One region of the Demequina sp. TMPB413 genome, then DNA from elsewhere that is predicted to be linked to it. Evidence: predicted binding sites of a transcription regulator. Region 1 holds the regulator's gene; the other holds the start of a gene.
The links. Region 1 encodes LexA, which represses DNA repair genes until DNA is damaged. Its sites were predicted from a motif close to TCGAACANNTGTTCGA; they were not measured.

Region 1 (4,211 bases):
ACACAGCGCCCACCGCGCAGCGGGGCACCCACGCACCGTCAAGAGCCGACCCGTGAGTCCTACGGGGCGCCTACGCACCGTGATCCCCGCGGACCTGACCGCAAGCCCTACCGGGGCAAGCCGGACGACAACCGCTCAGATCGCGCGGCTCGCGACGACCGTGCCGAGCGCAAGCCCTACCGCGGCAAGCCGGACGACAACCGCCCCACTCGCGCGCCCCGCCCCGACCGCCCCAACCGCGCGCGACCACAGCGCGAAGGCTCGAACGACCGCGGACGCGACGGCGCCTCGAAACGGTGGACGGACAAGGCGGCGGATCGCCGCTCCCCTGGTCCGACGCGTGCTGAACGACGCGAGCGCGAGTTCGCCCCGCGCGACAACGAGGCTGCCGCACGCTTTGGCGACGATTTTGACCCCACCCGCACTCCGCGCAAGCCCCGCGCCAAGAAGAGCGCAGATGGCAAGAAGTCCAAGGGCTCAACAGGTAGCTCGAGCAGGCGCGGCAAGCCGCGCATCAAGGGCTCTGACAAGAAATCCGGTCCGAAGAAGCCCAAACGGAACTAGTCCGCTGCCGGCCCCCCTGAATCGAGGTTCTGGGCGTCGCCGGACGGCGCTGCTGCCGCACCGGGGCCTTCCGACCTCAAGTCGGCTATCGCCCTATCGAAGTCATCGAGGGTCGTGAAGGCCTGATAGACACTCGCGAATCGCAAGTAGGCGATCTCGTCGAGCTCCCTGAGCGGCGTCAAGATCTCAAGACCGATGTCGAGCGCGTCAATCTCTGCCTGCCCCGACTCCCTGATCGACTCCTCAACGCGTTGCGCGAGCAGCGCGAGATCATCGTCCGAAACGGGTCGGCCTTGGCAAGCCTTGCGAACCCCCGAGATGATCTTGCTACGCGAAAAGGGTTCGACAACGCCGGACCGCTTCACGACCGATAGCGAGAAGGTTTCCACCGTGGAGAACCTGCGACCGCAGCTGGGGCACTGACGCCTGCGGCGGATGGCGGAACCGTCGTCGGCCGTGCGGGAATCAATCACGCGGGAATCTGCGTGCCTGCAGAATGGGCAATGCATGGCACTACTGTGCCACGTCACGACCGATAGCCGCTTCAGCCAGGAACTTCGATCAGCGGTAAACGGGCTAACCGTAGATGGGAACGATCAGTTGATCGCCCTCGCGGATCGATGCCGACTCCATCACGTTCATGCTCTTGACGGTGGCAACGGTGTCCCGCACATTCCTGTCCGCGGGGGTGATCGACTGGGCAATGGACCACAACGTCTCACCCTGGGCAACGATGTGCGTATCAGTCGCGGCAGGCGCACCGGCCTCTTGGGCGAAGGCCTGTGGGGCCATGGCGAAGGCGATTCCTGCCAGAGTCGTCGCGACAACCCATCGGCGGACCCTCACTGCTGGGGTGTTCACCACGCGAATCGTCATGTCAACTCCTCCTTCGAACACTTGTTCGTAGAACGTGTGTTCTATTCTTAACACATGCGGCCGACACGCCGCAAGAAAAATCGAACATGTGTTTGATTTCCGGGGCCTCGTGCCCTAACGTCAAGACCAAGGCAATCACCGGGGTCTGACACACACTCCGGCGCACAGCACACCGGCCGGGAGGACCCCATGTCAGGCGAGGATCGCGACGCCACCATTCACGAGTTCCCCATGCCAGGTGGGGGCGTGACCGACCGTCAACGGCGGATTCTTGAGGCGATCAAGGAGTCGGTGGCCAACCGCGGCTATCCCCCGTCCATGCGGGAGATCGGCGAAGCGGTCGGGCTCAACTCCAGTTCCTCTGTCAAGCACCAGTTGAGCGCGCTCCAAGCAAAGGGCTACCTCCGTCAGGATCCTCACCGTCCGCGTGCACTTGAGGTGGTACTGCCGGAAGAGATCGCAGACGATGCGCCCTCATTGCCCGTCGTCCCATTGGCACCGCCATCCGCGACGGACGGCCGCGTGGTCGACGTGCCCCTCGTCGGACGCATTGCCGCTGGCGGTCCTGTCCTTGCCGACCAACAAGTCGAGGACGTCTTCGCGCTACCGCGCCAACTGACCGGCGACGGCGACCTCTTCATGCTCAACGTCTCGGGTGACTCGATGATCGATGCGGCCATCTGTGATGGCGACTGGGTCGTGGTGCGCCGGCAAAACACGGCCGAGAATGGCGACATCGTCGCGGCTCTCCTGGACGACGAGGCGACCGTCAAGACGCTGCGGCGCAAAGACGGCCAGGTGTGGCTCATGCCGCACAACCCTGCCTACACGCCTATCGACGGCACTCACGCCCGGATCATGGGCAAGGTTGTCTCGGTGATGCGCCGCCTCTAGGCGTCGCCGCCCGGGCCAATGCGCTGCCCGGTCCCTTCATGTCCAGGACAACGGCCTAGGAGGAGCGCCAACCGTCCTGCCAGTGGAAGGCTCCCTTGATCGCTTGGCCCATGGCCTGCATCGCGTTTGCGATCGTGGTCTGGTAGACGCGCGAGCTGTCGGTGGTGGCCGCCTCGGCCATCGCCCGGCTCGACTTCTCGAAGTGCGCGAGGTACTCGGCGAAGCGCTCGCGCTCGGCCAGTTGTCCGCGAACGAAGTCCGCTGAATCGGCCCGCGCGGCGTCGGCGTCACCCGAGTGCGCGTCGGGCGTTGTCACATCTGTCATGTCTCGACTACCTCCTGCTCAAGGGTACGAGACGCCTCGGCGTCGAGTCGACGCAAGGCCCCAAGCGCCGCCTCGCGATCCGTTGTCACCCACATGGGCGGCAGCGACCGCGTGAGAAAGCCGCGGTAGCCAGCCGTCGCGAGCCGGGGGTCCAAGACCGCCACGACCCCCCTGTCGCTCGCCGAGCGAATGAGCCGACCAGCTCCCTGCGCGAGCAGAAGCGCGGCATGAGTGGCGCTGATGGCGAGGAAGCCGTTGCCTCCCGACCGACCCACCGCCTCCGTGCGCGCCTGGGAAATGGGCTCGTCTGGGCGAGGAAAGGGGATCCTATCGATCACCACCAGGCTCGCCGTCGCGCCAGGCACGTCGACGCCCTGCCACAGCGTCGTCGATCCGAAGAGGCACGTGCGCGGGTCTTCTCTGAACTGGCGCACCAGCGTGGAAACTTGGTCATCCTTTTGGTACAGGACGGGCACGTCGAGGCGTTCTCGCATCGCCTCGGCCGCAGCCAAAGCCGCGCGATGGGAAGAGAACAGCCCCAACGTGCGCCCACCAGCGGCCTCGATGAGGGACTCTAGTTCGTCGAGCGCCTCGGGTGAGATCCCTCCCATGCCTGGGCGAGGGAGTTCGGACGCGACATACAGGATGCCTTGCGAGGCGTAGTCGAAGGGGCTACCCGCATCCAGGGTGACGGGATCGTGCACGCCTAGGTGGCGTGCGACCGTCTCAAAGCCTCCTCCGAGAGCCAGAGTGGCCGAAGTGAACACCGCCGGCTTTTCGCCCACGAGACGGTCGCCAATCACGCCCGCGACATCCAGCGGGGCCGCCAAGATGCGCTCCGGCGTAGTGGCGTCATAGTCCCCGTCGGCAGGAGCGAGCCACACGACGTAGTGGCCGGGGTCGGCCTGCAGTTCTTCGCACACGTCCATGACCTCGGTGAGCGCCGCCGACGCCATCTTGGCACCGGCACCCGCCTCCTTGGCACCACCGGAGTCTTTGGTGATCTTGGTGACAGCGCTGAGCGCCTCGCGGGCACCTGCGCGCACCAACTCGATCGCCGCAGCAAGCTCTTCCGAGGGGCCAAGACGCAGCCGTCCTACGGTCTCGCTCGCCAGTGCCGTCTCGAGCGCCCTCGCACCGGTGTCCATAGGTGCAGTGACAACACCGACGCGCCGTGCGCGCCGCCCAGCCCTGTCTATCGCGCGCACCGTGAGCTCGTGAGTCGCTGACGAGGTGATGCGGCTGACTAGCTCGTGGGCCTCGTCCACAATGAGGGCGTCGTGCTCCCCCAGGATGTCGTGGCTCGTGGCCTGGACTCCGAGCACGGCGTGATTGGTGACGACGATGTGGGCGCGTGCGGCCTCGTCGCGCGCCTTCTGCGAGAAGCATTCGGACGCCATGGGGCACTGGCTCTCGAGACACTCACGCCCCGTGACGGACACCTGAGCCCAGGCCCTTCCGCTGACTCCGGGGACGAGGTCGTCCCTGTCCCCCGTGTCGGTCTCGTCGGCCCACGCGTTGAGCCTCACCACCTCGCGACCAAGGTCCGAGG
Region 2 (4,211 bases), 1.1 Mb from region 1:
TGGATGCCGATCGACTCGACCACGGCGTCGGCGTCGCCAATGCGGTACGCCTTCCAGTCCATCGCGTAGGCGCGCTTCTGGCCCGCGATCGAGGCGGAGAGCGGCACCGCGAGGTCGGAAGTCACTCCCCTACGCCGGAGCACGCCGTTGACGAGCGCTCTCGCCGTGCGCCCGTTGCCGCTGGTAAAGGGCTGGATGGACAGGAACTGCGCGTGCGCGATCGCCGCTTGTGCAATCGGGTCGATGTCCTTGCGCGAGGCAAAGGCGACCAGGTCTTCCATCGCGTCGCTGATGCGAGCGGGTTGGGGCGGCACGTAGTCGGCGCCGTCTGGCCAGAGGTCGGTGCCGCCGATCCAGGTCTGGGCGTCGCGGTAGTGGGCGACCTTGTCGCGCCAACCGGGGTCGCCGGTGGGAGGGGGCTGGTGAGCGGCGGCGATCGCTCCGAGGGAGATGGCTCTGCGCGCCGATTCTAGGAGGATGGCCAGCCCTGTGGCCGCTTCACGTACTGACTTGCCGGCCGTGGAGGCCGGGACGCCTGCTTCCGCTTGGGCGAGTTGCGTCGGGTCGCTCGTGGCGCCATCGATGCGGCACGAGGCGAGGGCTTCGGTGCGCTCGAGGAAGCCTTGAAACCCGGGCAGGCGGCCGGCCGGGCCGCGTTCGAGAAGCGCAATCTCGATGGTGGCTTCACGGCATGCGACGGCGGCGTCAGGGTCGGGCTCGAAGACTAGTCGGGCCAGCGTCGGCACCACGGAGGCCCTGTATTCGCGGGGCCCCGAGGGCCATGGCTGGTCGATGCTCCACAGGAGCCGTTCAGCACCATGAACCGTGGCGGACTGAGGCATGGTCCGAGTGTCTCACAGTTGCGTCGCTTATTCTGGCTTTTTGCTGATATTCAGATTAGCCGTCGCGAGATGTGAGTTAGCCCTCGTAGAAGCCATCGCCCGTGCCGCCGCTTCCGGGCTGGCCTTCACGCCGCGCGCGCTCCAGGAGGCTCCGGCCGCCCTGAACGGCGCGAGGCCTTGGCGGCGCCACGCGCGCCGCCGTCCGGCGCTCTCCGCCGCGATCACCGATCGCTCACCCGTCCACCGGTCCCGTTTCTCCCTTTTGAAGCGGATTTGAGTTGTGTGGGAGCCTCTGAGAGCGTCACCGTCTCAAAGCCGTGGCTTTCGCAGGGGCACCGTGTAGCGCCGCAAACGAGATCACGCGGCGTCCAAGGCAGAGTTCTCCCCCGTGTCTTGGCGCGACGAGCTGGCGCGCCTGATGCTGCTGATGCCGCCGACACTCCTCACGCCCCCAATCTCCAAGGCCGCACGTCCGCCGAGTCGCGGTGTTTGGGCGGGTTCGATGTCGGGTGGCGGGATGAAGTGCACTTGGCCGTCGCGGATCCGGATTCCCCAGCCTTGGCGGTGGATGTCGTGGTGACATCTGGTGCACAGCATCACGCCGTTGTTCAGGTCTGATCTTCCGCCGTGTTCCCACCAGTCGATGTGGTGGGCCTCGCAGTGTTCTGGCGGTGCATGACATTTCGCGCATCCCCCATCGCGCTCCAACAGTGCGAGACGCTGAGCACGGGTGAACATTCTGACCTCGCGGCCCTGGTCGAGCACCTCACCGGGGCCACCAAGCACCTGGGGGATGATCCCCGCCTCACCTGCCAGGCGTCGTAGTTCACCCACCGACACCGGCCGCGCGATGCCGTCGATGCTCCCGAGACCTTCACCACTGTTGAAGTCGGCCAGATTCATCCGCACCACCAAGGTGGTGCGGATCCCCGAACTGGTGGTCTCCTTGCAGCCGAGAGCGTGGCGCGCGAGGTCGCGGAGAGCGTCGGCGCGCATCTGGCCCGCGGTGCGCTGATCCTTGTCCGTCGGGTCTTGATCCCGACGTCGGCGAAACTGCTGAGTCACTATCTGTTCGATGACGGTGCGAATTGGCGCAGCTGTGACCACATCCATGCGCCCACTGAGGGTCACCATCCCCGTGTGATCTTCCGTCCACGTGAGATACCGCTCGTCATAGTTCCGCTTCTCACGTCCGATGTGACCGGGAAGGTCTGCCCGTGCCACCGCGTGCCCAACCAACCGACGCACGTCTTTCACTCTCAGGTCCACGGCCTTCGCAACGAGTTGCTTCTCGAGTACGTGGAGTTGCTCGCTAGGCACCCGATCGGCAATGGAGGCAAGGCCAGAGGTGATGATTGCTGCCGCGTCTCTGGACAAACTTCCGGACACCGATGCCTCGGCAATGGCCGGGTAGCGAGGTGCCGGAGGGTGCTGGAGTCGGTCGCCGTCGTCAGCCTGTTCGAGGTGATCTTGAGGCAAGGCTGGTTCAGGCATGAGGGCCTGTCCCACCTCGATCGACCGCCACGCGCCCGCCTGGGTACTGCCGGTCACGGCCGCGACCATGTCGCCCGCGTTGCCAAAGCCCTGCCGCCGCGCCAGCCCACCACCGGGCAAGTCGGGCGCTGAGCGTCGTGCAATCTCGCCTGCGTAACGCGCCTCCAAAGCGTCGGCGAGGCGCCCAAGTTTGGAGACAGCGTCGTACTCCGCCAAGAGGCCCTCGTGCGACAGACCGCCAATGTCGCGGCGCACCAGTTCACCCGTGAGCGCGCCCACATTCTCGATCTGAGCAGTGCCTGCCACCGCCAACTGGTCTGTCATGAAACCAGTCAATCACCGCCCCCTGACATCCGCTTACCAGGCACGATGGTCTGTGGATAGACCTCACAACGCCCGCCTGGGCACGACGCGCGCCCGGACTCTACCGGACCTCAGGGCCGCGGGCCGCGCTTGCCGCCGCGCCGACCTTCTAGCCAGCGCGCGTGTTCCCGTTTGATCTCGGCGAGATGATCAGGGGATTTGCGCGAGTCGCCGTGCAATGCAGTTTGCGCCTTGACAGCCGTCCCCTTCGCCCTCTCCCTGGGATCCGGCGAATACTTCCTCGATGCCGCCACCGCTCTCACACTTCCTTGCGATGAGAGCGTCCATCAAACCCGGGGCGCAACAGCCCACATCTCACGCTTCTACCAATTGGTAGACACACGTTTCTACCTATTGGTAGTATCGGATCACTCAAGGGAGGCAAACATGCGGGCAACTGACGCGGTGTGGCGGACCCTTGCCGATGCAGCCCTGAGCGGGCGTCGGCAGTGGAAGAACACCGGTGATCTGGCATGGGAGTCGGGAGTGGGCGACAAACTTGCTTACAAAGCGCTGCAACGACCAGTGTCCATCGGCGCCGTCGCCCGTCATCCCGGCGGCGGTTTCAGTGTGACGGATCCCGAGCGTGCACTCACGCTGCTGGCCGCCGCGCGCACCCTTACAGGCGCCCGTGCCACAACACTCGAAGCAGCGCAGAGCTCGTTGGTCCACGCCCCGGCCTACGCGTTGGGAGGCACTCGCGCCGCCGCCCACCACCTGGGGGGCCGCAACACCATCGCCGACCACGCGCCCGCAATCGTCTACCTCCCCGCACGCGTGGAACTCAACGCCCTACCACCCGGCGACGGCGCACTCGTGTTCACCACTGACGACCACACGCTCGCCACCTGGGCAGACGGCTTCACCAGTCCCGCACAAACCTACGCCGACCTCTTTGCCCAGCCAGGCTGGCAGGCAAGCGAGTTCCGGCGCGCCCTATGGCGCACGTGGTTCACCGTTGACGACTGGGCGAGGGCCGAGGCCGCTCATGCCTAGCCTCCCGATCGACAACGAGGGCCACCTGCGCCTGGTGCTCGACTACTTGGGCGAGGAACTCGAACCATCAATCCTCATCGGCGGGTGGGCCACCTTCGCCCGCGTCGGCGGCGACATCAGCCACGACATCGACCTCATCATCGGCTCGCCAGAAATTCGCGAAAAGGTCCGCACCGCGCTCAGCGAACTGTCCGAGTCGAGCCACCTGCAAGGCACCAAGTGGCGCGGCAACTTCGAGGGCGTCCACGTCGACGTCTACATCCCGCACCAGTCCGAGTTGGGCGCCAAACTTCGCCTGCGCGTCGAGGTGCTCGCCCAACACACGGACGCCCTCGACCACAGCGGCTGGAAGCTACTCACCATCGAAGCGCACACGTTGTCCAAACTCGCCGCACTGCTCGACCGCCCAGACTCCGAAAAAGGCTTCAAAGACGCACGCGAGATTCTCCGGCTCCTGGGACAAGGAGTCGACGTAAACCAAGCGGCCCGCATCCTCGCCGACGCCACCGCCGGGAG

Region 2: a site for LexA is predicted at 2,929-2,944, ahead of LGT36_RS01280 (HNH endonuclease signature motif containing protein). Genes of this name have one in related genera too.

The regions. Positions count from the first base shown of each region.
Region 1 is NZ_CP096184.1:1,354,569-1,358,779, forward strand. Features, by position in the region: gene LGT36_RS06550 (DEAD/DEAH box helicase) at 1-564, shown strand, start outside; gene nrdR (transcriptional regulator NrdR) at 561-1,073, opposite strand; gene LGT36_RS06560 (LysM peptidoglycan-binding domain-containing protein) at 1,141-1,440, opposite strand; gene lexA (transcriptional repressor LexA) at 1,630-2,334, shown strand; gene LGT36_RS06570 (hypothetical protein) at 2,390-2,659, opposite strand; gene LGT36_RS06575 (ATP-dependent DNA helicase) at 2,656-4,211, opposite strand, start outside.
Region 2 is NZ_CP096184.1:278,159-282,369, reverse strand. Features, by position in the region: gene LGT36_RS01285 (Fic family protein) at 1-842, opposite strand, end outside; gene LGT36_RS01280 (HNH endonuclease signature motif containing protein) at 1,200-2,660, opposite strand; gene LGT36_RS01275 (hypothetical protein) at 3,087-3,695, shown strand; gene LGT36_RS01270 (hypothetical protein) at 3,688-4,211, shown strand, end outside.